Regions from separate parts of the Cytobacillus sp. FSL K6-0129 genome, predicted to be linked through region 3. Evidence: a T-box and tRNA genes for the amino acid it is inferred to sense, from the RefSeq annotation. Region 3 holds a T-box; the other regions hold tRNA genes.
What was found. The T-box of region 3 lies ahead of proS (proline--tRNA ligase). A T-box ahead of a tRNA ligase gene usually reads a tRNA of that ligase, here a tRNA-Pro.
Positions count from the first base shown of each region.

Region 1: it has a tRNA-Pro gene. The T-box ahead of proS (proline--tRNA ligase) is inferred to sense a tRNA for this amino acid. The anticodon was not compared.
Region 2: it has a tRNA-Pro gene. The T-box ahead of proS (proline--tRNA ligase) is inferred to sense a tRNA for this amino acid. The anticodon was not compared.

Region 1 is NZ_JBBOXM010000001.1:3,521,328-3,524,573, forward strand. It holds gene MHI57_RS17735 (Tex family protein) at 1-430, shown strand, start outside; gene cmpA (cortex morphogenetic protein CmpA) at 504-623, opposite strand; gene MHI57_RS17745 (SprT family protein) at 739-1,194, shown strand; tRNA gene MHI57_RS17750 (tRNA-Asn) at 1,286-1,360, shown strand; tRNA gene MHI57_RS17755 (tRNA-Ser) at 1,365-1,455, shown strand; tRNA gene MHI57_RS17760 (tRNA-Glu) at 1,494-1,565, shown strand; tRNA gene MHI57_RS17765 (tRNA-Asp) at 1,581-1,657, shown strand; tRNA gene MHI57_RS17770 (tRNA-Gln) at 1,669-1,743, shown strand; tRNA gene MHI57_RS17775 (tRNA-Lys) at 1,751-1,823, shown strand; tRNA gene MHI57_RS17780 (tRNA-Leu) at 1,839-1,925, shown strand; tRNA gene MHI57_RS17785 (tRNA-Arg) at 1,991-2,067, shown strand; tRNA gene MHI57_RS17790 (tRNA-Pro) at 2,076-2,152, shown strand; tRNA gene MHI57_RS17795 (tRNA-Gly) at 2,178-2,251, shown strand; rRNA gene MHI57_RS17800 (16S ribosomal RNA) at 2,370-3,246, shown strand, end outside.
Region 2 is NZ_JBBOXM010000001.1:2,242,574-2,245,819, forward strand. It holds gene MHI57_RS11175 (FixH family protein) at 1-226, opposite strand, end outside; tRNA gene MHI57_RS11180 (tRNA-Arg) at 530-603, opposite strand; tRNA gene MHI57_RS11185 (tRNA-Asn) at 619-693, opposite strand; tRNA gene MHI57_RS11190 (tRNA-Ile) at 704-780, opposite strand; tRNA gene MHI57_RS11195 (tRNA-Gly) at 788-858, opposite strand; tRNA gene MHI57_RS11200 (tRNA-Leu) at 876-957, opposite strand; tRNA gene MHI57_RS11205 (tRNA-Cys) at 962-1,032, opposite strand; tRNA gene MHI57_RS11210 (tRNA-Gln) at 1,037-1,108, opposite strand; tRNA gene MHI57_RS11215 (tRNA-His) at 1,125-1,200, opposite strand; tRNA gene MHI57_RS11220 (tRNA-Trp) at 1,207-1,280, opposite strand; tRNA gene MHI57_RS11225 (tRNA-Tyr) at 1,284-1,367, opposite strand; tRNA gene MHI57_RS11230 (tRNA-Phe) at 1,381-1,456, opposite strand; tRNA gene MHI57_RS11235 (tRNA-Asp) at 1,476-1,552, opposite strand; tRNA gene MHI57_RS11240 (tRNA-Met) at 1,556-1,629, opposite strand; tRNA gene MHI57_RS11245 (tRNA-Ser) at 1,644-1,736, opposite strand; tRNA gene MHI57_RS11250 (tRNA-Met) at 1,753-1,826, opposite strand; tRNA gene MHI57_RS11255 (tRNA-Ala) at 1,852-1,927, opposite strand; tRNA gene MHI57_RS11260 (tRNA-Pro) at 1,951-2,027, opposite strand; tRNA gene MHI57_RS11265 (tRNA-Arg) at 2,036-2,109, opposite strand; tRNA gene MHI57_RS11270 (tRNA-Gly) at 2,113-2,187, opposite strand; tRNA gene MHI57_RS11275 (tRNA-Leu) at 2,211-2,292, opposite strand; tRNA gene MHI57_RS11280 (tRNA-Lys) at 2,302-2,377, opposite strand; tRNA gene MHI57_RS11285 (tRNA-Thr) at 2,392-2,467, opposite strand; tRNA gene MHI57_RS11290 (tRNA-Val) at 2,483-2,558, opposite strand; tRNA gene MHI57_RS11295 (tRNA-Glu) at 2,563-2,637, opposite strand; rRNA gene rrf (5S ribosomal RNA) at 2,668-2,784, opposite strand; rRNA gene MHI57_RS11305 (23S ribosomal RNA) at 3,055-3,246, opposite strand, start outside.
Region 3 is NZ_JBBOXM010000001.1:2,127,013-2,130,258, forward strand. It holds gene MHI57_RS10545 (sigma-70 family RNA polymerase sigma factor) at 1-482, opposite strand, end outside; gene proS (proline--tRNA ligase) at 564-1,994, opposite strand; T-box leader at 2,053-2,264, opposite strand; gene ald (alanine dehydrogenase) at 2,743-3,246, opposite strand, start outside.

The sequences.
Region 1 (3,246 bases), 1.4 Mb from region 3:
GAATTCTAACCATTTAGGCTCTGCACAATTAATAGAAGCGTTAAGCCAGTTATCTATAAAAGAAACAGCAGAAGAATTAAATATTGGTGAATTAACGCTCAAGGATATAATTGATGCATTAATGAAACCTGGTCGAGACCCTAGGGATGAATTACCTGCTCCGCTATTAAAGAAAGAAGTATTAAAGCTGGATGATTTGAAGGAAGGGATGGAACTTCAAGGGACCGTCCGAAATGTAGTTGATTTCGGAGCTTTTGTAGATATTGGCGTGAAGCAAGATGGTTTAGTCCATATCTCAAAGCTAAGTAATCGGTTTGTGAAACATCCGTTAGATGTCGTATCTGTTGGTGATGTTGTGACTGTATGGGTCGATTCGGTTGATCAACAAAAAGGCAGAGTGGCGTTAACCATGCTCCAACAAGGTCAATAAATAAGCATAAAAAGCCGTGGGATTTTTCCAACGGCTTTTTATGTATATCATTGTGGGTTTGAGAAGGAGTTTTCTACGTACCAGAACAATGCTTCTTTCTATAAAAGTACCAGCATTGATTCAATAATTTGATTTGATAACGGTCCTTCTCTAAGAAAGCACGTTTCATTTGGTTCTGTAACCAAACAGGCATGGAATAGCCTCCTTTCTCTCACTTTCCACGGTCCTTTATGCTATGCTAATGTATATCAATTGTATGCGCTTATAGGTTGTCACGTGCTAATTTTATCCTTGAAAGGAGTGAAGAAATGAGTGATAAGGAATTACAAAGGTTAGTTGAAGAAGTATCTTTGAGGTGGTTCGATCTTCCTTTTCGTCATACAGCGAAATTCAATAGTAGATTAAGAACAACCGGAGGACGATATATGCTGACTGATCATCGCATTGAAATTAATCCTACATATTATCAGCATCTAGGAATGGAAGAATTAGTTGGTATTATTAAACATGAACTATGTCATTACCATCTGCATTTGGCTGGGGCAGGCTATCAACATCGAGATAGTGATTTTCGGAGGCTAATGGCTAAAGTAGGTGCACCAAGGCATTGTTCGTCTTTACCTCAGAAAGTTTCTTACATTATGTATAAATGCAACCAGTGCAATCAACTCTATAGAAGGAAACGTCGAATAAACACAAACAAGTATAGATGTGGCCAATGTATGGGCAAATTAGTGTTAATATCTACTGATAAAAATAATTGAAATTCATGCTTGACTTTTCACATGGTGGTAATTATAATTTAAAGAGTCGATAAGGCAGTGCTTGTTGACTACATATTCTCTTTTAACATATTCCGCAGTAGCTCAGTGGTAGAGCATTCGGCTGTTAACCGAACGGTCGTAGGTTCGAATCCTACCTGCGGAGCCATTTTGGAGAAGTACTCAAGTGGCTGAAGAGGCGCCCCTGCTAAGGGTGTAGGTCGGGCAACTGGCGCGAGGGTTCAAATCCCTCCTTCTCCGCCATTCTTATATACATATTTGTTTTTCTTTTTTTATGTTATGGCCCCTTGGTCAAGCGGTTAAGACACCGCCCTTTCACGGCGGTAACACGGGTTCGAATCCCGTAGGGGTCATCTTTTTAAAGGTTAGGTCCGGTAGTTCAGTTGGTTAGAATGCCTGCCTGTCACGCAGGAGGTCGCGGGTTCGAGTCCCGTCCGGACCGCCATATCTTAATAATGGGCTATAGCCAAGCGGTAAGGCAACGGATTTTGATTCCGTCATTCGCAGGTTCGATCCCTGCTAGCCCAGCCATTTTTATGAGCCATTAGCTCAGTTGGTAGAGCATCTGACTTTTAATCAGAGGGTCGAAGGTTCGAGTCCTTCATGGCTCATCTTAAACAATTTATGCGGTCGTGGCGGAATGGCAGACGCGCTAGGTTGAGGGCCTAGTGGGTGAATAACCCGTGGAGGTTCAAGTCCTCTCGGCCGCACCAAAAAGATTTAAAAAAATACTTGACTCATTAAAATTAGTGTGATATTATAATAGAGTTGCTTCAAGGCGCCCGTAGCTCAATTGGATAGAGCGTTTGACTACGGATCAAAAGGTTAGGGGTTCGACTCCTCTCGGGCGCGCCATATACTTACGGGAAGTAGCTCAGCTTGGTAGAGCACTTGGTTTGGGACCAAGGGGTCGCAGGTTCGAATCCTGTCTTCCCGACCATGCAAAACCAACAAATTAATTAAATGCGGGTGTAGTTTAGTGGTAAAACCTCAGCCTTCCAAGCTGATGATGAGGGTTCGATTCCCTTCACCCGCTCCATTACCGAAAAGATTGTTCTTTGAAAACTGAACGAACGTAAAACGTCAAGCGTAATTCTAAAAAAAGCTGATTTATCAGCAACAAAGCACCATAGGTGCAAATGAGCTAATCAAACACTTTATTGGAGAGTTTGATCCTGGCTCAGGACGAACGCTGGCGGCGTGCCTAATACATGCAAGTCGAGCGAATCTGAGGGAGCTTGCTCCCAAAGATTAGCGGCGGACGGGTGAGTAACACGTGGGCAACCTGCCTGTAAGACTGGGATAACTCCGGGAAACCGGGGCTAATACCGGATAATATCTATTTATACATATAATTAGATTGAAAGATGGTTCTGCTATCACTTACAGATGGGCCCGCGGCGCATTAGCTAGTTGGTGAGGTAACGGCTCACCAAGGCGACGATGCGTAGCCGACCTGAGAGGGTGATCGGCCACACTGGGACTGAGACACGGCCCAGACTCCTACGGGAGGCAGCAGTAGGGAATCTTCCGCAATGGACGAAAGTCTGACGGAGCAACGCCGCGTGAGTGATGAAGGTTTTCGGATCGTAAAACTCTGTTGTTAGGGAAGAACAAGTATCGGAGTAACTGCCGGTACCTTGACGGTACCTAACCAGAAAGCCACGGCTAACTACGTGCCAGCAGCCGCGGTAATACGTAGGTGGCAAGCGTTGTCCGGAATTATTGGGCGTAAAGCGCGCGCAGGCGGTTCCTTAAGTCTGATGTGAAAGCCCACGGCTCAACCGTGGAGGGTCATTGGAAACTGGGGAACTTGAGTGCAGAAGAGGAAAGTGGAATTCCAAGTGTAGCGGTGAAATGCGTAGAGATTTGGAGGAACACCAGTGGCGAAGGCGACTTTCTGGTCTGTAACTGACGCTGAGGCGCGAAAGCGTGGGGAGCAAACAGGATTAGATACCCTGGTAGTCCACGCCGTAAACGATGAGTGCTAAGTGTTAGAGGGTTTCCGCCCTTTAGTGCTGCAGCAAACGCATT
Region 2 (3,246 bases), 120 kb from region 3:
ATTTTACTTCATCTGCATCTTCCACAGACTCGTCTCCCTGAGTAACAGTAACTTCCAAGCGTACTTCTTCGTTCCTTTTAATCTGACTTGGTATCGAGATACTGGCATCGATTGCAGCAGGAACTGATCCTTCCCCACCACTAGAGTTTGCATCATTCTCTGCATTTCCACAAGCAGCAAGAAAAATAATCATAATTACAGAAAAGGTTGATATCCACTTCTTCATAAAAAGCCCCTCTTTCTTAAACATCTAATCTTTCTCATCTATATTACTAATAATATGTGTTAGAAAAGTGAAATAATTTGTTAATGAGAGAAATATGTAAAATAAAGAAAATATAGGTATAAAAAAAGATTTATTTGGAGAAACTTCTATTACAAGTGTAAATCCCCCTTTTTAGCTTCCATTCATGGAAGCTTTTTTTTTGTACTTATCTACAAAGCTTTCAACTAGATGCCTAGAAGCTTAATTTAAAATTAATCATACAAAAAAAGCTCATAAACCTTATAGAAGATTTAAGAGCTTTGACGCGCCTTAGAGGATTCGAACCTCTGACCCACAGCTTAGAAGGCTGTTGCTCTATCCAGCTGAGCTAAAGGCGCAAACTAAAATATGTATGGCTCCGCAGGTAGGATTCGAACCTACGACCGTTCGGTTAACAGCCGAATGCTCTACCACTGAGCTACTGCGGAATAATATAAATGGTGGGCCTAAATGGACTCGAACCATCGACCTCACGCTTATCAGGCGTGCGCTCTAACCAGCTGAGCTATAGGCCCCTATTTAAGCGGGTGAAGGGAATCGAACCCTCATCATCAGCTTGGAAGGCTGAGGTTTTACCACTAAACTACACCCGCATTTAAGAACTTCAACATACCGGTGGTCGGGGTCGAACCGACACTCCCGAAGGAACACGATTTTGAGTCGTGCGCGTCTGCCAATTCCGCCACACCGGCATAAAGGCAACACCCGGATTTGAACCGGGGATAAAGGTTTTGCAGACCTCTGCCTTACCACTTGGCTATGCTGCCATAACTGGGCTAGTAGGGTTCGAACCTACGAATGACGGAATCAAAATCCGTTGCCTTACCACTTGGCTATAGCCCAATAAAATGTTTAAAAATGGGGCGGCTGATGGGAATCGAACCCACGAATGTCGGAACCACAATCCGATGCGTTAACCACTTCGCCACAACCGCCATAATTGGCAGGGGTAGTAGGAATCGAACCCACATCAAAGGTTTTGGAGACCTTCGTTTTACCATTAAACTATACCCCTAGATGGTGGAGGGGGGCAGATTCGAACTGCCGAACCCGAAGGAGCGGATTTACAGTCCGCCGCGTTTAGCCACTTCGCTACCCCTCCAAAAAAGACTAAATGGTGGCTCAGGACGGAATCGAACCGCCGACACAAGGATTTTCAGTCCTTTGCTCTACCGACTGAGCTACTGAGCCAAAATAATAAATATGTAAATGGCGGTCCGGACGGGACTCGAACCCGCGACCTCCTGCGTGACAGGCAGGCATTCTAACCAACTGAACTACCGGACCAGATTGCGGGGGCAGGATTTGAACCTGCGACCTTCGGGTTATGAGCCCGACGAGCTACCGGACTGCTCCACCCCGCGATAATAAATATTAATGGCGGAGGAAGAGGGATTCGAACCCCCGCGGGCTTTAACACCCCTGTCGGTTTTCAAGACCGATCCCTTCAGCCAGACTTGGGTATTCCTCCATTAATAAAAAAGCAATAGCGGCGGAGGGGATCGAACCCCCGACCTCACGGGTATGAACCGTACGCTCTAGCCAGCTGAGCTACACCGCCATAGAATATTTTGTATAAAATTAATTGGTGGAGCCTAGCGGGATCGAACCGCTGACCTCCTGCGTGCAAAGCAGGCGCTCTCCCAGCTGAGCTAAGGCCCCTAAAAATATATATGTATATCTAGTGGTCGGGAAGACAGGATTCGAACCTGCGACCCCTTGGTCCCAAACCAAGTGCTCTACCAAGCTGAGCTACTTCCCGATACAAAACGCGCCCGAGAGGAGTCGAACCCCTAACCTTTTGATCCGTAGTCAAACGCTCTATCCAATTGAGCTACGGGCGCATATGGAGCGGAAGACGGGATTCGAACCCGCGACCCTCACCTTGGCAAGGTGATGTTCTACCACTGAACTACTTCCGCAAATATTCATTATAAAATACTAATGCGGGTGAAGGGAGTCGAACCCCCACGCCTTGCGGCGCCAGATCCTAAGTCTGGTGCGTCTGCCAATTCCGCCACACCCGCAAATATAAATGGTGAGCCATGAAGGACTCGAACCTTCGACCCTCTGATTAAAAGTCAGATGCTCTACCAACTGAGCTAATGGCTCGTACAAAGGACGAGTGGTGCCGGCCAGAGGACTTGAACCCCCAACCTACTGATTACAAGTCAGTTGCTCTACCAATTGAGCTAGGCCGGCAAATAAACACAAAAATGGTGGAGGATGACGGGATCGAACCGCCGACCCTCTGCTTGTAAGGCAGATGCTCTCCCAGCTGAGCTAATCCTCCAAAATGGTGACCCCTACGGGATTCGAACCCGTGTTACCGCCGTGAAAGGGCGGTGTCTTAACCGCTTGACCAAGGGGCCAAAAAATAACCCCAAAAATTGGGGTAGTTTGCCCGGCAGCGTCCTACTCTCACAAGGGGACAGCCCCTAACTACCATCGGCGCTGAGAAGCTTAACTTCCGTGTTCGGTATGGGAACGGGTGTGACCTTCTCGCTATCGCCACCGGACTATGAAATTGTAAGGGAATCGTTCCCTCAAAACTAGGTAATGTTGAAGAAGATATTTATGAGTAATCGCCTATGCGTTGCTGATGCGACTACTTACGTAGTGCTGTCTAGCTGCGGCGGCTTGGAGCCGCCCGCATTTCGTATTGTCCAGCTACAGCGCCTAGGTGCTCGAGGTCATAAGTCAAATTTGTCATGAGGTTAAAGAACAACCTCCTGTCAAATCTGTCTTATGCTTGTCGCACCTGTGCAAGGCGCTTTCGCTTTTCGTTTTTGGTTAAGTCCTCGATCGATTAGTATTAGTCAGCTGCATGTGTCGCCACACTTCCACCTCTAACCTATCAACCTGATCATCTTTCAGGGATCTTACTAGCTTGCGCTATGGGAAATCTCATCTCGAGGGGGGCTTCATGCTTAGATGCTTTCAGCACTTATCCCTTCCGCACATAGCTACCCAGCGATGCC
Region 3 (3,246 bases):
CATTGCTGATTTAATTCTTTCATATCTGTTCCTAAACGTCTTCTTGCTCGATGCAATAAACTCTTAACAGAGGCTTCTTTCATATTTAACATCTCTGCAATTTCACTATTCTTAAATAAAAACGCTTCTTTTAATGAAAAAGCTAGCGCCTGTTGCACAGTTAATTTCTCTAATAATAATTCAATTGTTTCTGTCAAATGATGATTTCTTGTTTCGATATCAACATGATTTTCTGTTAATTGCTCTTTTTTCTTTTTTCTAACCACATCGATCCATTGATGATAAGCAATTTTCTTTAACAAAGCTCGTGTTAATTTAGCCTCGTTATACTTCATTGCCTTCAAGATGGTTTCTTGCGCTATGTCCTCTCCATCCCACTCATTTTGGCAAAGAAAGGTGCAATAGCTTACTAAGTCTCGATAATACTTTTTCGCAATCAAATCTAACGTTGCTGACCGGCTTACCATCTGCTCCTTCTGCATTGTTTCCTTCACCCCTTCACACTTTCTATTACTTAAACGGCTATAAGTGAAAAAAAGATATGGGTCAATAAAATTTTTTTCTTAATAAGCTTTAGCCCAATAGACAAGATGCTGTGCTTCTTCTTTACAGCAAACACACGCTTTAGCAATCGCCGTTTCATCAAATGGCATACATCGGGAAGTCACACTTGTGTCTTCTTTTATTTTCTCTTCGCATGCTTGATTGCCACACCACATCGCTTTGACGAATCCTTGTTTTTCATTAAATATCTGCTTAAACTCTTCATAAGTATATGCTTCATACGTATGTTCGTTGCGATGTTCTTTTGCCTTATGATAAAGTGAAGTTTGAACCTTTTCTAAGAGTTGAACAATTGTTTCTTCTAGATTTTCTAATGGAGTGACCATTTTCTCCCCTGTATCTCTTCTTGCAAGTACGACTTGGCCCTTTTCAATATCTTTAGGACCTACTTCTAAGCGAATGGGCACACCCTTCATTTCATATTCATTAAATTTCCAACCTGGCTTTTTATCACTTGCATCAATATCTACGCGCGCTACTTTACTTAGTCTTTCTTTTAAATCATAGGCAAAATCTAATACGCCACCCTTATGTTGCGCAATAGGAACAATCATTACCTGCTTTGGGGCAACCTTTGGCGGAATTACTAAACCTCTGTCATCACCGTGGACCATAATCATCGCACCGATAATTCTGGTTGTGAATCCCCAAGAAGTTTGCTGCACATACTGCTCTTTTCCATCTTGGTCGGTAAATTGAATCCCAAATGCCTTTGCAAAGCCATCTCCTAAATGATGAGATGTCCCTGATTGTAGCGCTTTACCATCATGCATTAAACTTTCAATTGTATAAGTTAATTTAGCGCCAGCAAACTTTTCTTTTTCCGTTTTCTTGCCTTTAACAACAGGGATAGCTAAAAGATTTTCACAAATATCTGCATAGACTTCTAGCATCTTTACTGTTTCTTCTAACGCTTCTTCATCCGTCGCATGACAAGTATGGCCCTCTTGCCATAAAAACTCCAACGTTCGTAAAAATGGTCTTGTTGTTTTCTCCCATCGAACAACATTTGACCATTGATTATAAAGCTTTGGTAAATCACGATAAGAGTGAATAATATTTTTATAATGTTCTCCGAATAGTACTTCTGATGTCGGGCGCACACAAAGTCTCTCAGCAAGCTCATCTTCCCCACCATGAGTTACCCAAGCGACTTCTGGGGCAAATCCTTCAATATGATCTTTTTCTTTCTGAAGAAGGCTCTCAGGTATAAATAGAGGCATATAAACATTTTCATGCCCAGTTTCTTTTATCTTTTGATCAAGTACTGATTTAATGTTCTCCCAAAGGGCGTAACCATATGGACGAATAATCATTGAACCTCTCACACTCGAATAATCGACTAAATCAGCTTTCTTTACGACATCTGTATACCATTGTGGAAAATCTTCATTCATTGATGTTATTTCTTTCACAAACTGCTTACCCATATTGACACCTCATTTTTAATTTTTATTCTTTCAAAGACACAAAAAAGCCCTGCTTTCAAATAGGGACCCAATGACTGGTGGTACCACCCTATTTCAAAGCAAAGCTTTGCACTCTTATTGATAACGGTTCAACAAGTAAACCGCATATTCTAAAGAATATGTACTCAGAGGGCAGGTTCAGCTTTTCATTAATAGATATCTTACAGCACAAACGGATACCTTCTCTGAAAATAATGATGAAAACTTACTATTCCTCATCAACGATTAACTATTTTTTGAAGATTATATAGAGTTTAATGAAAAATGTCAAATTTTGATTGAAGGCTCTTGGTCTAATGGCTTTTTACTTCTCTTTTTAGCCCTCTCAAGTGACCTTTTTTCTATTACTAGACTAATTGGTACACAAGAAGAGGCAAAAAAATAAGATGATCAATAACAGAATGTGAAAAGATAAACCTTTCCGTACAAAGAATACAATCCATTTTTCTATTTTAATATTTTGAAGGAATTCGATTATCCCCTATATGTGTAACTAGAAAAATACAGCCCTATTAAATCCTTGAATGGTAAGGGCTCCTGAAGATACGTTAACCATCATAGCAAAGAATACTAAATGAAGGCTATAAGAAAATCGCGTTCAACATGATTTAGTATCAACTGAAATACTCCTACAAATTCATACATCGTCTAATATATCATCCAAAAAGTAAAAAAACCTACCCCTATTAAGAGGTAGGAGAAAGTATCATTAGTTTGTTATTTCTTCATTTGCGAATGCTGCATCGACTTGAACATAATCATAACCTAAGTCCCTTGCGACTGCTTCATACGTTACATGCCCATTTACTACGTTTACCCCTAATTTCAATGCTGGGTTTTGTTCAACAGCTAGATGTGCACCTTTAGTCGCTATTTGTAATGCATAAGGAATTGTTACATTCGTTAATGCGATTGTTGATGTTCTTGGCACGGCACCTGGCATGTTTGCCACAGCATAATGCACAACACCATGTTTAATATATGTTGGATCATCATGTGTAGTTACATGATCAACCGTTTCAAGAATACCACCTTGGTCAACCGCAACGTCGATAACGACTGCACCAGGTTTCATCGTTTGAATCATTTCTTCTGTTACTAATTTTGGCGCTTTTGCTCCTGGAATGAGTACAGCACCAATTACAAGGTCAGCTTCTTTTACAGATTCAGCAATATTTAATGGATTAGACATTAATGTTTGAATGCTATTACC